3 regions of the Vallitalea okinawensis genome follow, and region 1 is predicted to be linked to each of the others. Evidence: a T-box and tRNA genes for the amino acid it is inferred to sense, from the RefSeq annotation. Region 1 holds a T-box; the other regions hold tRNA genes.
What was found. A T-box is a leader RNA that pairs with one kind of tRNA and senses whether it is charged. The one in region 1 lies ahead of metG (methionine--tRNA ligase), so its partner is inferred to be a tRNA-Met.
Positions count from the first base shown of each region.

Region 2: it has a tRNA-Met gene. The T-box ahead of metG (methionine--tRNA ligase) is inferred to sense a tRNA for this amino acid. The anticodon was not compared.
Region 3: it has a tRNA-Met gene. The T-box ahead of metG (methionine--tRNA ligase) is inferred to sense a tRNA for this amino acid. The anticodon was not compared.

Region 1 is NZ_PQDH01000002.1:295,563-301,533, reverse strand. It holds gene C1Y58_RS06545 (alpha/beta hydrolase) at 1-705, shown strand, start outside; gene C1Y58_RS06540 (MBL fold metallo-hydrolase) at 778-1,557, shown strand; gene C1Y58_RS06535 (GNAT family N-acetyltransferase) at 1,780-2,280, shown strand; gene C1Y58_RS06530 (NUDIX hydrolase) at 2,311-2,754, shown strand; gene C1Y58_RS06525 (hypothetical protein) at 2,780-2,986, opposite strand; T-box leader at 3,150-3,410, shown strand; gene metG (methionine--tRNA ligase) at 3,493-5,127, shown strand; gene C1Y58_RS06515 (hypothetical protein) at 5,174-5,971, shown strand, end outside.
Region 2 is NZ_PQDH01000001.1:672,235-678,205, reverse strand. It holds gene C1Y58_RS03170 (ABC transporter substrate-binding protein) at 1-81, shown strand, start outside; gene C1Y58_RS03165 (carbohydrate ABC transporter permease) at 135-1,031, shown strand; gene C1Y58_RS03160 (carbohydrate ABC transporter permease) at 1,031-1,873, shown strand; gene C1Y58_RS03155 (MBL fold metallo-hydrolase) at 1,967-2,917, opposite strand; tRNA gene C1Y58_RS03150 (tRNA-Trp) at 3,304-3,376, shown strand; tRNA gene C1Y58_RS03145 (tRNA-Asp) at 3,388-3,461, shown strand; tRNA gene C1Y58_RS03140 (tRNA-Val) at 3,680-3,752, shown strand; tRNA gene C1Y58_RS03135 (tRNA-Met) at 3,789-3,862, shown strand; gene C1Y58_RS03130 (LacI family DNA-binding transcriptional regulator) at 4,290-5,285, shown strand; gene C1Y58_RS03125 (tripartite tricarboxylate transporter substrate binding protein) at 5,381-5,971, shown strand, end outside.
Region 3 is NZ_PQDH01000001.1:665,449-671,419, reverse strand. It holds gene C1Y58_RS03120 (tripartite tricarboxylate transporter TctB family protein) at 1-121, shown strand, start outside; gene C1Y58_RS03115 (tripartite tricarboxylate transporter permease) at 134-1,648, shown strand; tRNA gene C1Y58_RS03110 (tRNA-Trp) at 1,777-1,849, shown strand; tRNA gene C1Y58_RS03105 (tRNA-Val) at 1,969-2,041, shown strand; tRNA gene C1Y58_RS03100 (tRNA-Met) at 2,078-2,151, shown strand; gene C1Y58_RS03095 (MTH1187 family thiamine-binding protein) at 2,245-2,541, opposite strand; gene C1Y58_RS03090 (CehA/McbA family metallohydrolase) at 2,798-4,090, shown strand; gene C1Y58_RS03085 (hypothetical protein) at 4,083-4,457, shown strand; gene C1Y58_RS03080 (extracellular solute-binding protein) at 4,556-5,971, shown strand, end outside.

The DNA.
Region 1 (5,971 bases):
GATGATGACCTTGAACCATTATATAAAAAAGACCAATTTATTGAATTAGCAAACATATGCAAAACAAGAGAGCTAGAAACGCTAAAAGATTCTAAGCCCGATTTAAAGGTAATCATGACAAATGATTCGGATCAGGAACAAAAGAGACAGTTGATCATAGCATTGCATGGTAATCAAGAGAACATTTTCATAACAGAGAAAAATTGGAGCTCTTGCTTGAAAGATAGTAACATGTTAGCTCTACCTCAATCATCTCAAATAGAGTTTTCTGATGCTTATAATTGGGAAGATATAGCAAAAGGTGCTGATGAACTGAAGAACCACTACGATAAGCTACTAAAAGAATACAATGTTGATTCTGAAAGTATTATTTTAGGTGGTTTCTCTGCTGGAGCGAGAGTGTCCCTTAATACTGTTTTAAATGATTTAATCCAAGTAAAAGGTTTAATCTTTGTAGGACCTTGGTTACCGGAAATTGATGAATGGGAAAATCTTTTAGAGCTGCTAAGGATAAAAGGTATAAAGAGTTATGTTATATGTGGAGATCAAGATGAAGACTGTCTTGAAGGTGCTATGAAGTTCATTGATATGCTAAATAATAAAGGGTTACCAAATAAATTCAAATTAATAAAGAATTTAGACCATGATTATCCTGATAATTTTAATGATTTACTTGAGGAAGCTTTTAAATTTATTAACATGTAAATAAATCCGCCTTACCACGACTAAGGCGGATTTATGCATAGCTTAATAAAATACTAAGGTGAGGAGGTTAGCATGAAATTTACTATACTAGGAAGTGGTGGAGCTATTAGGATTCCAAGAGCTTGTTGTGATTGCTCCATATGCAATGAAGCAAGGCAGAAGGGGTATCCATATAAACGACTTGGACAGAGCTTATTTTTACATGATGAGAATATCCTTTTTGATACACCAGAAGACATTAATGAAGAGCTGAATGACCATGAAATAAAAGAGGTTGATCATATTTTTTATACTCATTGGCATCCAGATCATACACTGGGATGTAGAATTATTGAATCCTTGATGGATGGTGTAGAAAATAAGAAGCCAATTGATGTACATATGCCGGAGGAGAGTATTGAGATTGTTATTAACAAATCAAATTCTATCTTTGATTTTTACCATTCCATAAATTTTTGTAATGTTATTTCTTCAGATAGAGAAGTTAATATTAACTCAATTAGCATAAAGAAAATTAAACTACTAAACGACTTTGCATATGCCTATTTGATCAATGAGAATAATAAAAGAGTATTATATTGCCCATGTCATGGTATGCATTTACCTTATATGGATGAACTATATAAGGTTGACCTATTGATAATCGGTAAAGGTTATAGTAAATATACCAATGTGGAATGGACTAATTTCGAAAGAGATACACTTAGAATAATTAAAGACCTGAAACCTAAAAAAGTCATATTAACGCATATTGAAGAATCTGATGGATTAGGTTATGACGATTATGTAGCAATAGAAAAAGAATATGATCATATCCAATTTGGTTATGATGGGCAAATCATAAAAGTGTAGGTTTAAGTAGAACGTTTTTACAAGATTAAATTAATAGATATCATATGAAAAACTAGTTACTGTATTACTCAGTGACTAGTTTTTGCTTAAATACACTATATACATTATGATAACATAGCTCAAATTATAAGTCTAGTATTAATATTGAAAAAGTGGTAAAGTTAGTTTGATATTAGCTAGTATCAATAGATAAAGAATGATGAGTTATATGGAGGTAATAACATGAGAATTGAAAGTAGTCGATTAGCTTTGGAATCTCTAAGTTTAGAAGAATTAATTAATTACGAAAAGGATTTTAAGTTAGACAGAGATCATATAGATATCTCTGAATTAATTATCTCAGAAACCCAAAGAAAAGCAATAAGAATTAAAGTTGAGAAGATGAAGGATATAGATGAGAGCATTCATGAATGGTATACCTATTGGCTAATTATTAATAAATTCGATTATAAAGCATTAGGTCTAGTGGGATTTAAGGGCATAGATGATACAGGTAAGGTAGAGATAGGTTATGGAATTACTCCAAAATATGAGGGAAGAGGGTATATGTCTGAGGCTGTTGAGACTCTTATTAAATGGGCATTTAGTAATGAAAAATGTACAGCAATAACTGCAACAAGAGTTTTAAAAGCAAATATTGGTTCCAGAAAAGTCTTAAAGAAAAACGGATTCAAATTAATAGATGAGGATGAAGATACATTTAACTTTATCCTAACAAAATAGAGTTTAATGATAATATATAGGAGGAGCCACATGCAGATGAAACAAAAATGGCATCGGCACTTAGGCGTATATGGTATTTGCCAAAAGGATAACAAGATGCTAGTGATACATAAAGGTAGAGGACCATACTCTGGAAGATTTGATTTACCTGGTGGAAGTATTGAAGAGAATGAGACTATGGTAGATTGCTTGCATCGAGAGTTTTGGGAGGAGACGGGTATAAGAATTAAAGTTATTGAGCAACTATTCACGAGAGATTATATAGTTCCATGGGAAAGTAATGATGACTATACTCATATCCATCATATAGCTATATACTATGGAGTTGAGTATGTTGAAGGAGATATCAAAAACTGTCCAAAGATAGATGACTCTCTTGGAGCGGAGTGGATCAATTTTGAAGATATAGATGAAAACAATTCCTCACCATTAGTGATAGAAGTTAAGAGCATAAAAAATAATTCTTTCAATTAAGAATTGAAAGAATTATGAAGTCCAATTAATCCGGGAATACAGCGAATGATTCTATTGATTTTGTTTCTAAATAAACGGGATCACCTTCATCAAATGGTTCAGTGGATTGATCAAGCTCCACAAGAAGATACTTATGTGGTGGTGTCCAAACCACTTGTTTTAAAACTCCAACATATTCATTACCACTATTGGTATAGATTAATAACCTTTTTCCAACGAAATAGTCGTGCATTTCCCTCCACCTTCCAAATTAGATATTTATAAATACATTACATCTTATGCTATACAGTAGATGTTTGTCACATAAAAAGTCCATGTATATTACCTATAATTAATCTTAATTGGTATAATGAAAAAAACTTGACAAATATTATAAAGAAGCATATACTACTATATTAAATACGGTGAAGAGAAAGAGTAGATAGATAAAAGCTATACAGAGAGTATCGGTTGGTGAGATGATACAGGTCATAGTCTATCGAACATGGTCTTGGAGTAGCGCATCAAAAATCTAATGGATGAGTAGAATGCGACGGTTGTACCCGTTACTGTACTAGGGTATAAGTTTGTTCACAAACCGTACTTGATAAGACTAATACTGTGAGGTATTAGTAAATAGAGGTGGTACCACGGGAATTATAACTCTCGTCCTCTGAATCTTAGGATTTGGAGGTGAGAGTTTTTTTATTACCCAAAATGGAATGGGTTGAACATTTATAATTCTCGGAGGTGTATATAATGAAAATATTAATTGGTGGAGCATGGCCTTATGTCAATGGAGAATTGCATATTGGTCATATAGCAGGTTTAATTGCAGGAGATGTTCTTGCAAGATATTATCGACAGAAAGGTGATGACGTGTTATATGTTTCTGGCAGCGATTGCCACGGGACACCAATAACATTTAAAGCTAGAAAAGAAAACAAAGACCCTTTAGATATAGTTAATTATTATCATGAGCAAATAGAGAGTGCGTTTCAACGATTAGGCTTTAGCTATGATTGTTATGGGAAAACCACAGATGAAGAGCATCATCATTTTGTTCAGGACCTATTTACGAAGTTATATGAAAATGGACATATTTATGAAAAAGAGAGTGAGCAATATTATTGTGCGGAATGTCAACTCTATTTAGCTGATCGCTACGTTCTTGGTATATGCCCATATTGTGGTGGCGAAATCAGAGGTGATGAATGTGACGATTGTAGTCGTCTGGTTCATATCCAAGAAGTGCATCAAACAACATGCGCTTTATGTGGGACTCCAACGAAACTAAGAAAAAATAAGCATCTCTACTTTGCCTTATCTAAATTTCAAAATGAAATTAGTAAATTGGTTAAAGAAAAAGAAGCATGTTGGCGAACAAATGCAGTAAAATTTACAGAGAGATACTTAGCTGAAGGTCTTCAAGACCGAGCATGTACAAGAGACTTAGACTGGGGTATAGATGTTCCTATTGATGGTTATGAAGACAAGAAAATATATATTTGGATAGAAAACGTGTTAGGGTATATAAGTATGAGTCAAGCATGTTGTGAAGAGAAGGGGCTGGATTATTTAGACTATTGGCATAAAGATGCTGACTGTCGGTCGTACTACATTCATGCTAAAGACAATATACCTTTTCATTCTATTATCTTTCCAGCGTTATTGTTGGGCTCCTTTGATTACAAGTTGCCTGACCATATTATATCAAATGAGTATTTGACATTGGAGGGTAAAAAAATATCCACAAGTAAGAATTGGGCATTATGGGTTAATGACCTTCTAGAAAGGTATGACCCAGACACATTACGCTATCATCTTATAGCAAATGGACCAGAGAAGAAAGATGCTAACTTTACCTTTAATGAATTTATACTGAGTCACAATGGTGAGTTATTAGGTGGTTTTGGAAACTTTGTTAATAGGAACATTGCTTTTATTAATAAGTACTTTGATAATAGGGTCCCGGAAGCAGAGATTGATAAGGTGATTGTAGAAGAATTAACTTCTCTTTATAGTCATGTAGGATTACTTATTGAAAAAGGTGAGCTGAAACATGCGATACAAAGTATTTTCGGTTTTATAAAGAGAGCTAACAAATATTTTGATGAAGGTCGACCTTGGGTAACAGTGAAAGATGATTCGAAGAAGTGCAAAAAAGTGATAAAAACATCAGTTACCATAATCTATAACCTATCTAACTTACTTTATCCATTTCTACCTTTTGGATGCCAGAAAATAAGAGATTTACTTAAAGTCGATCATGACTTTCTATGGCAATATATTGAATTAGATGGAGATAAGCAAATAGGGGAAGCCAATGTACTATATGAGCGAATCGATAAAAAGCAAATACAAGAAGAAATTGACAAGTTAAAGGAGGTATAAACAACCAATTTATGCTATAATAGGTTGAGAAAGCGAGGGGATATAGATGAATGAAAATAAGAGCACCCTACAACAAATAAATGCAGAGTTAAAACAAGTAATGGATGAGATTGCTGAAGCAAAAAGACTCGATAAAGTAATTTTATCAATAGAAGATGAACAGAGAGAATTAAAGAAGAAATGCCATAAGTTAGAAGAGCAACTACGCAAAGAAGAAGAGGACGTGGAAAAGCTCAAAAAAATGAGTTTGTCTAATTTTCTCCATACTCTATTAAATGATAAGGCAGAAAAGCTTAATAAGGAAGAGCAAGAAGCTTTTGAAGCTAAGCTGAAATACGATTCTGCCGTGGCAGAACTGCAGGCATCTGATAATAGTTTAAGTGTGTATAAAAATAAATACAATGAAGTGTCAGGATCTAAAAGAAATTATTCTATATTAATGGATAAAAAGAAATCCTATATAGAACAATACATGCCAGATCAATGGGAATCTATTGAAAAGATGACTAATGCAATCAATGTTATAACTAGTCAACTGAAAGAACTTAATGAAGCCATTCAAGCTGGTAATCGAGTTATGTCTACTATTGGTTTAACTGAAGAGGCACTGAGTTCTGCTGCTAACTGGGGGACTTATGATATGATTGGTGGTGGAACCATAGCTACCATGGTAAAACGAGACAAGATGCATACAGCACAGAATCATATCCATACATTACAAAATCAAATGCGAACATTTAGTAGAGAACTAAAGGATGTAGATACTTATTTAGACGTGGATCTACAGATTAATTCTTTTCTTGGATTCGCTGATTATTTCTTTGATGGCTTAATTGTAGATTGG
Region 2 (5,971 bases), on a different contig from region 1:
GAACTATTAGCTTATAATGAAACAACACCTGAAGAAGCTGCAAAAGAAGTTATCTTAAGACTTAATGAGTATTTAAATTAGATAAAAAGGTCTCGGCTTCAATACGCAGCCGAGACTTTTTAGGAGGATTGACTTTGAAAGGGAAAAAATATGAAAAGAGACAGTGGGTTGGATTATTGTTTGTAGCACCCTTCATAATTGGGTTTTTAGTTTTTAAACTGTATCCCTTTGTGATGTCATTCAATTATTCATTCACAGAGTTTGACTTATTTGCTGGAGCTCAATATGTAGGCCTAGAAAATTACATTAAAATATTTACAAATGATCGGGATTTTTATAATTCACTTAATGTAACATTTATTTATACATTGATTTCAGTACCTTTGAAGATTGCTTTTGCATTATTTATAGCTGGTGTATTAACGACTAAAATAAGAGGTATTAATCTTTTTAGAACCATTTATTATTTACCATCCGTATTAGGAGGTAGTATAGCTGTATCAATCCTGTGGAAGTTTCTATTTGTAAAGGATGGTTTAATAAATGAATTGCTGGCAGTAATCCATCTAGGACCCATAGATTGGCTAGGATCACCGGACATAGCTCTATATACGATAAGTATGTTGACAGTATGGCAGTTTGGATCTTCCATGGTACTATTTTTAGCAGGTCTTAAGAATGTACCAGTAGATTTGTATGAAGCAGCTAGAGTAGATGGTGCTGGCAAAGTTAGGGTTTTCTTTAAAATAACCTTACCAATGATCTCACCAATTATCTTATTCAATCTTGTAATGCAGTCTATAAATGCCTTACAACAGTTTACAGCAGCCTTTGTTATTACTAATGGTGGACCCTTAAAGTCTACATATCTTTATGGAATGATGTTGTATCAACAAGCCTTCGAGTACTTAAATATGGGTTATGCTTCTGCACTATCCTGGATTTTATTTATTATCATCGTTGGGTTAACTGCTATCATCTTTAAATCCTCAAGTTACTGGACTTATTATGAAGATGGAGGTGAGTTTTAATGAAGAGTAAAAGAGTTCTAACATATTTGTTTTTAATAGCTTTAGGTATTATTATGGTTTATCCTTTATTATTCATGTTCTTTGCACCATTCAAAAGTAATGATGAGATACTAACATCCATTTCATTGTTACCTGAATCATTCTCTGAATTAGGACTTAGTGCCTATATTAACGGCTGGAAAGCTGCAGGCGATGAAACTTTTGGGGTCTTTTTCAAGAACTCATTTATGATGGTCGTACCTACGGTAATCTTTACAGTCTTATCAAGTAGTTTAGTGGCTTATGGGTTTGCGAGATTTAAATTCCCATTTAAAAGAATATTATTTACATTGATGATTTCTGCTATCATGCTACCTAAGACAGTTATCATTATCCCCAGCTATTTACTATTCAAAGATTTTGGGTGGCTAGACACTTATTTACCTTTTATTGTACCTGCATTGTTTGCATGTAACTCCTATTTTATTTTTCTATTTGTCCAATTTTTTAGAGGATTACCTAAGGAGTTAGATGAAGCAGCAATTATTGATGGATGTAATGTTTTTCGTGTTTATACTAAAATTATCTTGCCATTAAGTAAACCAGCTATGATGTCAGCAGGTATCTTTAGTTTCATATGGACTTATAATGATTTCTTTAATTCGTTGATTTACTTAAACAGTGTAAGTAAGTATACAGTCTCTCTTGGGTTAAAAATGAGTATTGATACCCAGGGGGGAACCATAGCATGGAATGAGATAATGGCCATGTCTGTGTTAGCCATTATACCACCGACTATGATTTTCTTTTTAGCTCAGAAGTACTTCGTTGAAGGTATTTCCACATCTGGACTTAAGGGTTAAAAGATTTTTATTGAATAATATAAGAGCTAATTATAATCATTAGGATTCTAATTAGCTCTTACTTATTGACTATGTAGTTAAAATAGATATCATTTACTTGCTATCAAAGTCGATTTCTTTGCTTTCTTTTAAATAATCAGTTAGGAAGTTAATATTCCATCTGAAACAAGGTCCTTTATAATGGTGATATTTGCTTGGTAAGTCACTAGCTTTTAAATTATCTGAATCCTTTAGATTTTCTTTTACTAATGTTATGATTGTTTCAATATACTCAATCTGCTCGCTAATTTGCTCTTTACTACAAATTGGTCCATGGCCTGGGATAAAGTGTTTAATTTCACTATGTAAAAGTGTACGTAGCTCCTTTATTAATTTGATTGGGTCTCCTGCACCAAGATAGGGATGTTCGTCAATGAATAATAAATCACCAACAAAGGCAACACTTTTATCTAGAGTTGTAGCTATTATATCCCCATGGGAGTGAGCCGTCGGTATAACCCTTAAATCAATACTGTCTAATGAACCATGAATAGACAAGTTATCTTTAAATGTTACGTTTGGGTTTATAAGTTTACATTCAGGATGATTGAGATTCTTATAGATAATTAAGAAATTATTAGTATCCAAAATGTCGTCACGATTTGTTAAGGTATTTAATTTGTCATCTAAATCTCTTATTTCCTTATCATAAAGATTCTCTTCTAGCTTTATTTCCTCATTGTTCTCAATAAACTTTGGGTATGCAATCTCCGAACTGATGATAGTCGTTTGATCTGGGAATACGCAATTGCCTAAGTAATGATCAATATGGCTGTGACTATTGATAATAATAAAGTTAGTACAGTTCGTAATATTGATAATAGCTTGTTTAAGTTCTTTTGCTGCTTCAATTGAAAGAAAGGTATCAAAAACAACAACCTTGTCTCCTAAGTTAATGAAGCCCGCATTACCCATGCATAAATCATTAGTTTTAATTGCTGCATAAACGTTTTCAGTAACCCTGTATAGATTAAAATAATTAGATGCTAATACATGTTTAAACAATTCTATCAACTCCTTAAATATGGTATCATACCCTTAATATAATTCCATTGATTAGTTTTCGGAATCAAATATTCTAAGCTTAATAAAAACATGATCGTACTGGTTTAGGCATAGAGTGAGTAATATAATCTAGTTAATATATTCTTCATAATATACATAAAACCTCTAAAAATAGTAATAATATTATTAATATTTTTTAGTTAATCAAACTTCTATGCTATGTGATAATCAAGCCATTTTAGGTATCTTTAAAAAAATAAAGTTATTGCCTTTAGAATTGTATAAAAATTTCAAATACATTTACTTTATTATAATTATTGACATACCTTAATGAAACTGATATACTATCATTTGTCAGCAAGCAACAGGATAAGTATCACTCATAAAGGGGTATAGTTCAGTTGGTAGAACGTCGGTCTCCAAAACCGGATGTCGTGGGTTCAAGTCCTACTGCCCCTGTTTGTTTATATGGCCCAGTGGTACAGTTGGTTAGCACGCCGGCCTGTCACGCCGGAGGTCGAGGGTTCGAGTCCCTTCTGGGTCGTTTAATTCTCATCCCAGTGAGAATTAATATATAGTATTTTAAAGCTTAGCTCTCCTAAAATTTCATTGGTTATGAATTCTCATAACATTAAAATAAGGATAACTACACTTTAAAAAGTCTACAATGACATTGATCCTTAAGCGCAACTAATTTTTCTAAGCAGTGTAATAATTACAATTCAAGGAAAATAAGTTTTGCTAAAGGCTAAAAATCATCTTGGGCGCATAGCTCAGCTGGGAGAGCACCTGCCTTACAAGCAGGGGGTCACAGGTTCGAGCCCTGTTGCGCCCACTTTATTATTTAACAAAAGTTAATAATGAACTATATGGCGGAGTAGCTCAGATGGCTAGAGCATACGGTTCATACCCGTAGTGTCGGCGGTTCGATTCCGTCCTCCGCTACTACTTATCCACATTCTGTAATCAGAATGTGGATATTTTTATGTTTAAAAGAAAAATATTCAGATAAATCAATCTATATCTGTGGATAACAATCACTATAGTTTATATTTTAATTGGAAATAGTAAAAAATGTACAAATAGCACAATGATACAATTTCAATCATTTTCTATAGATGTCTCTGGAAATAGGAAGGAATAGGGGATAAGAACGTTCTTATTACCTAGTTCTTTTTAGATATAAAAACAAGAAAATATGAAAATTATAGACATTGTGCATAAAAGATACTTTAAAATAAAAACTATATTGACATATTTATCTAGGTGGTGCTATAATGGGCTAGTAGAAATACCTCAAAAAAAATGTTGATTTGAGTATTTCTACTCTATTTTACATAATAATGAAAACGTTCTCATTAGGGGGTGAGCAATGTCGGTCACAATATTAGATGTTGCAAAGGTTGCAGGTGTCTCTAAAGCAACAGTTTCGAGAGCATTTACTAATCCAGAGAAAGTAAAACCGCAAACTTTACAGAAGATTCTGGAAGTGGCGAAAGAGCTTAATTATTCACCGAATGCAATTGCTAGAGCAATGAAAACAAATCGAACAGGTAATATAGGCTTTATTGTATACGCAGAGCAAAAGCCTATCATTTCAAATCCCTTCTATGCTCTTGTATTAGAAGCGGTTATTGAAACAGCAAATAAGATCGGTTACAGTCTATTTATCTCAACAGATCAAGATATTACTTTACCTACGGGTGAAATCATGTTGCAGAAAAAAGTAGATGGTGTAATTTTGGCAAGTCAGATTGATAGTAAAACAGTACTGACTTTTAGAAAAAATAAGGTTCCAGTGGTATTATTAAATAATTATATGGATCTAGATGGACTACATTGCGTTATTAATGATGAGTATTACGGTGCACATCAAGTAGTAGAGCATCTCGTTAGAAGAGGTCATAAAAGGATAGGTATCCTTTCTGGTCGTTACAATCCTTTTATATGTAACCATCGTTATAATGCCTATGTGGATGTACTAAAAGAAAATGGTATAGAATTGAATTATGATTATGTACATAGTGTGGAACCTAATTTCCAGGATGTATATGCAGCAGTTAAGAACTTACTCATACAAAAGCAAAGACCTACCGCACTCTTTTGTAACAGTGATATGATTGCCATATACGCTATGAAGGCGCTTATAAGAGAAGGTGTAAAAATTCCAGATGATATAGCTGTTGCAGGTTTTGATGATAACTACTACTGTACCGTTGTTGAACCTGAACTTACCTCAGTTCATGTTGATCGTGAAATGATGGGGACAGCAGCAGTTAATATTTTGCACAAACTAATGTGCGGTGAAGAGGTAGAAGAAAAAACAGTCATTACAAAACCGAAACTTATTATAAGAGGCTCTACATAGTAAGAATATTAATAATATTCAAAAAAGATATTTGTAGTTGTGAATAGAATACTTCATGATTATTAATATAATACAATGTGAGGAGATAGGATATTATGAATAAAACACTAAAAAGACTAACAGGATTTGTGTTAGTATGTATCATGATGTTTTCACTAGTTGGATGTGGGGAAAAGACTGAGAAAACTTCAAAAGGAGAAGAATTTCCAACAAAACCAGTAACGATTGTTGTACCATGGGGAGTAGGTGGCGGAGTAGATGTCTTCGCAAGAAAAGTTGCATCTTATGGTGAAAAGTATTTAGGACAACCTGTTATCGTTGAAAACAGAACAGGGGGAGCAGGAACAGTTGCTATGACTTCTTTTGTCGGCGATCCAGATGATGGTTATACTATGATTGCAGCAAATGGTCCATTATTTTCATTAACTCCAAATTTCCAAAAGGTACAATATTCATTAGATGATATTACACCTTTAATTGGTATTCGTACAGTTGCATTTGTGGCATTAACAAATCCAGAGAAGTCTGGTCTAAGCACAATAGAAGATATTAAGGCATATTCAGATGCTGGTAATACAATCAAGTATGCAACAACTGGTGGACCAGGTAATGATGGCTATACAGTTTTAGCAGTTTTATTTGAGAAATTAGGTGTGAATGCAGAAGCAGTACCATTTGATGGTGGA
Region 3 (5,971 bases), on a different contig from region 1:
AGTAGTAGCAATTTTAGTTTTTTATGGCGCAAGAAAGTGGTATTATTATGCTATATCTATGTCAACAGTGGCTTTAGTTTACTTTATTTTTAAGATCGTTTTATCTGTAAATTTACCATAAGGGGGGATTAATATGGAGAATTTCTTAGGAGGATTACAAGAACTAATGACTTGGGGAACCTTTATTATTATCCCCGTAGGTTTGATGTTGGGTATTATCGTAGGATCAATACCTGGTCTTACTTCAGATTTAGGAATTATTTTGTGTATTCCATTGACATATGGCTTAGATCCTATTCCGGCTATGTTAATGCTATTAGCTATATATTGTGGTGGTACATACGGCGGTTCCATAACAGCGATTCTAATAAATACACCCGGAACATCGGCTAATGCAGCAACTTTGTTCGATGGTTACCCCATGACTCAAAAAGGTCAAGCTTATAAAGCATTGTCAATGGCAATTATAGCATCAACTATTGGTGGTATATTTAGTGCACTTCTTTTACTTTTTGCAGCGCCACAGATTGCAAAAGTAACATTACTTTTTGGACCACCTGAGTATTTAGCTTTAGCTGTATTTGGTTTATCCATTATTGCAGGTGTTTCTAATGATAATATTTTTAAGGGGCTTATAGGTGCCTGCCTTGGTATATTTGTAAGTAGCATCGGAATGGACAAATTAAGTGGAACCATGCGTTTTACCTTTGATAATTATAATCTATTTAAGGGGATACCTTTAATTATTGCTTTAATTGGTCTCTTTGCAATATCTGAGATTATGATGAAGTCTCAGTATAACCCAAAGACTGATGCAGCTAGTCTGAAAAGTTTCAGTATTGATAAACAAAAAATCACCAAAGAAGAATTCAAACGTTGCATTAAGCCTATTTCCATTGGTTCATTAATAGGTTCAATTATTGGTGCTACACCTGGTACTGGTGGTGGCCTAGCAGCCTTTGTCAGTTACGATCAAGTGAAACGCCATTCAAAACATCCAGAGACATTTGGTAAAGGTGAGATTGAAGGGGTGGCTGTTACGGAAGCTGCCAATAACGGTGCAACAGGTGCTACAATGATACCTTTATTAACATTAGGTGTACCTGGAGATGGTGCAACTGCTATTTTACTTGGTGCATTAATGGTTCATGGAATGGTACCTGGTCCAACTTTATTTGTTGAGCAAGGTAATATTATGTATGCTATTATGCTTGGATTAATTGTAGTTAATGTATTCATGTACATCATGGGTAAGTACTTTATCCGCTTCTATGCAAAGATTACGAAGATACCATATGAACTGTTAGCAACCATGGTTATTGTCTTTTGTATAGCAGGAGCATATTCGACTAACAATGCCATTTATGATGTATTCATTATCATTGGTTTTGGTATACTGGCATATTTCTTACGTCGAATGAATTTTCAGCTGGTTCCTATTTTACTTGGAATTGTTTTAGGACCGTTAGCCGAAATGAATTTCCGCCGTGCTTTGGTCATGTCTGATGGTAGTTATTCTATCTTTGTTACAAGACCGATCAGTGCATTTTTTATCTTCATTGCTATAGCTTCCTTTGTACTATTCTTCTTTAAAGGAAATAAAGGGAAAAGAAAAAAAGGTGCTCAGAAAGTAGAGAGTAAAGCATAAAGGAATATTAAATGACTATTAAAGGGAGCTTTTCATGCAAAAGCTCCCAAAAAAATTTAAAAAATGTTGACAACACCGAAAAAATTAGGTAAAATGAATAAGCATTCTTAAAAAAAGCAAACAAACATAGGGGTATAGTTCAGTTGGTAGAACGTCGGTCTCCAAAACCGGATGTCGTGGGTTCAAGTCCTACTGCCCCTGTTATAGACTTTAAAAAGTCTACAATGACATTGATCCTTAAGCGCAACTAATTTTTCTAAGCTGTGTAGATAATTACAAAGCAAGCAAAATAAGTTTTGCTAAAGGCAAAAAGTCATCTTGGGCGCATAGCTCAGCTGGGAGAGCACCTGCCTTACAAGCAGGGGGTCACAGGTTCGAGCCCTGTTGCGCCCATTTAATAATTCTAATAGCTTGAATAAAAGTTAATATGGCGGAGTAGCTCAGATGGCTAGAGCATACGGTTCATACCCGTAGTGTCGGCGGTTCAATTCCGTCCTCCGCTATTTAAAATCCACATGAATAATTCATGTGGATTTTTTGAGCTGAACATTTTCTTTTATTATATACGTTGTTATTACATTAAGAATACCTATCCCTTATAGTTTACTATTAACGGATTGAACCTTTTGTTCCATAGTAGCATGTTGATCACGTCTATCATCAATTTTAATATTGGTCATAACTCTTGAAGCGCCTGCTGCAAAAGGAACTTCATGCATATCATTAATGCAACTCATGATTTCTACAAGATCGCCTTCAATAATTGTACCCATTGGTGTTAGTTGATAGTTAAGATTAGAATTCTTTAATCGTTCATGGCATTTAGCAACATATGAACTCAGAGATGTACTAGCTGTACCAAGAGGTACAATGCTTATTTCAACGATAGCCATTCATAACAACTCCTTGCGTTTGATTATCTTTTAAGTTGATTATAGAGGATTTTTTATAGTAGAGCAAGGCTTAGAAAACAACTGCAATTAGTATATTTTTAACTATATATGATGACTCTATAAGAAAGTGATAATTTACGGCAGGACTCAATCCATGTTATAAAGTCATTGAAAGATCTTATATTAGGATATAAGTTTATTCATTATATCGCGTTACATATTCATCGGTTGGATATGGCAGGAAAGGAGTCGTGTTATGCAAATTTTATTTGATAATTATTATTATAAAGAAGATGTGAATACTACGTTTACATATGACTTTGAAGTTCCTAAAGGTGCAGAACGTATTGAAGTCTTTATTGAAGTTGAACAACCTCCTAAACCAAACCATGGGCGTCCAGACTTAGTTGGAGTTGGACTTAAACATAAGGAGAAGTTAAGAGCCTGGAATTGTACTCATAGAAAGTATTTAATGCTTACAGAGGAGTTTGGTACTCCAGGTACTTTACCTGGAGAGATTGAAGAAGGAAAATGGCAACTTGTTGTCTTTCCACGAACTAAAAATGAAATACAAAGGGTACGGGTTGTTGCCAAGGTTGTTATTACTTTAAAACACTATCGTTTTGTTGCAGGGGATACCCATATGCACACGGTACATAGTGATGGACGTTTATCCATACCAGAAACCATACAAAGTGCTAAAGAGGTTGGATTAGAATTTATCTTTATCACGGACCATAATATTGCCAGTGCTAACCAATCCTTACCATGTGATCAAGAGATTCTCGTTGCACCAGGAGTTGAATATGGACTTGAGGCTGGGCACGTTGGCATGTTAGGAGTAGCAACCCCTATAGAAGATTTCACTTGGGACCCTCAATGGGAATGTTATGAGTGGCATTTAAAAGAAGCAAAGGAAAAAGGGTGTGGCATAGGGATTAATCATCCCTTTTGTAATGACTCACCATGGTTAAAGGATTTTGAACAACCTGTGGATTGGATAGAAATTTGGAATGGTATGTGGCGACCTGTAAATGAAAAAGCTGTACAATGGTGGCATCAACAATTGTTACAAGGTAAGAAAATACCTGTAGTTGGTGGCAGTGATTGTCATGGACCGGGCATTTTTCGGGGGCATGGCATACCAACGACTCATCTCTATACCCAACAACTAACGACAGAAAGCTTAGTAGAAGCTATGAAAAATGGCAAGGTTTACATAACCCTTAATAATCAGTGTCCCAAATTAAATCTTTATACTGAACATAATGTTTTGGGAGATACTACTTTAGATAGAGAAGTACATATAGAATTAATGAATCTTAATATAGGAGATGTACTTCATGTCATAACCAATGAAAATGAAGAAATTATTCTATTAGAAGATAGAGCATATTGTAAAAAAGTCATTATCCAGAATGAAAAGTTTGTTAGGATTGAAGTCAAACGCTTATTAGAGTTTAATGAAGATGGGTTTGATTGTGAAGGATGGGTAACCATTTTATTAAGTAATCCAATTTACTTTGCAGGAGGTAATGGGAATGAGTAATAAGAGGAATAAAAATAACAATACACAGATACTAAGAATGCATGATATTGAGGTAATTCTCATACATCCTAAAGTAAAGGGAGATATAATAAGTTTAATCGCGTCATTAAAAGAATTGGATTTTTATGTTGAACTATTGAATGAAAAGGTTGGAATAAGAAGTTTAATGGAAAGCATTTTAAAGAAGTGGCATCTTAAAATAGACCAAATAGCAATATTAACCATGGACTACGATGAGTTATTACTAGCAAAAGAATTAGGACTAGGATATCGAATATATATACCATCAAATGAAGACGATTATAAGGTTTTAAAAGAAGCACATATCCTTATAAATACCTGTGAACAGCTGGTTTTCAGTAAATAAGGTCAATCCTGTAGCCAAATGGCAATTCTCATGGTTTACAGCTCATCCTTATAACGGTTATAATAAAAAGTAACTTGAGAGAGGGAGAGGGATTGGGTGTGAGGAAAAGATTCTTGTTACTTGGAATTGGCTTATTATTGATTATATTGACTGGATGCAATGAGAAACCTCTCAATAATAATGAATCAAAAAATCCTCTAATAGAAGGAGAAGAGGAGATTAATAGCCAAAAAAGACCTGTAGAGATATTAACTGCTGTAACAGGAGGAAAAGATTTTGAAGAAAATGAATTGTGGGAGCAAGAAGTTGAGAGGCTTTCTGGTATAGCCATTAACATACGTAAAATTTCAGGATCCAGTTATAATGCTAAAGTAACAACTACAGTTGCAGCAGGTGAAAATGTAGATCTCATTTATATGAACACGGATATATTTGAATCTCTGTATCAGCTTCATTTGTTTATGCCATTAACTGAGCAAATAATGAACTCATCTGTATTAGGTGATTTCTCTCTTATACCATTAGAGGAATGGAATCGAATACGAGCTGATGATGGTGAAATATATGCCGTCTTTAACAAATATGAAGGTGGGCGATTACCACTGATCCGTTGGGATTGGTTGGAGAATTTAGGATTAGAAGCTCCACAAAATATGGAAGAATACTATCAAGTGTTAAAGGCTTTCACATATGATGATCCAGATGGCAATGGTATAGATGATACCTACGGCATCACATCTAAGAATATCTATGATATTCAACCATTTATGGGTTCTGCTGGATTGGTAGATGGCTATGCAAAAGAAGAAGATGGTGATTGGTATATACCCTATGCAACCCAAGAGGCTATTCCGGTATATGAATGGTTAGCCAAGCTGTATAAAGAAGGTATTTATGATCCCAATTTTGCTACTAATAGTAGTTCTAATTGTAGAGAAGCGGTATTAACTGGACGGGTGGGCTTGTTTGTCTATTGGGATAATTGGACTGGTATATTTAATCAAAAAGCTATATCAACAAATCCAGATACTCCTTTTGAAATTCGTGGTATCCAACCGCCAGTTGGGCAAAATGGAGAAGCCAGCCTAACAAAAGGACAAGATGGTCTTTGGGTTATTCCTACATACAGTGAAGAGAAGGAAAGTGCATTTAAGTTTTTGGAATTTCTGCATACTTATGAAGGGACGATAGTCTGTACATTAGGTATAGAGGGGTATGATTACGAAAAAAAGGATGGACAATATATTCTTACTGATATTGGAAGAAGTCATGCCATGGATCATGGGATCGTTCAACCTAAATCACAAAAATGGACATTACCTATTGATGCACCAAAAAATTATCTGCAAAGTAAAGAGATTATCTTAAGCTATGGAAAAAATGAGGTTATTCGATCAACCAGTAAAGCAGCAGAAGAGATTGTTACTAAATACGCTGTCAAAGCTATTCTTGGTAGCATCAGTAGTGAAGAAGCAGTTCAGGCTATGCAAGAAGAATTGGCGTTAAGAGGTTAT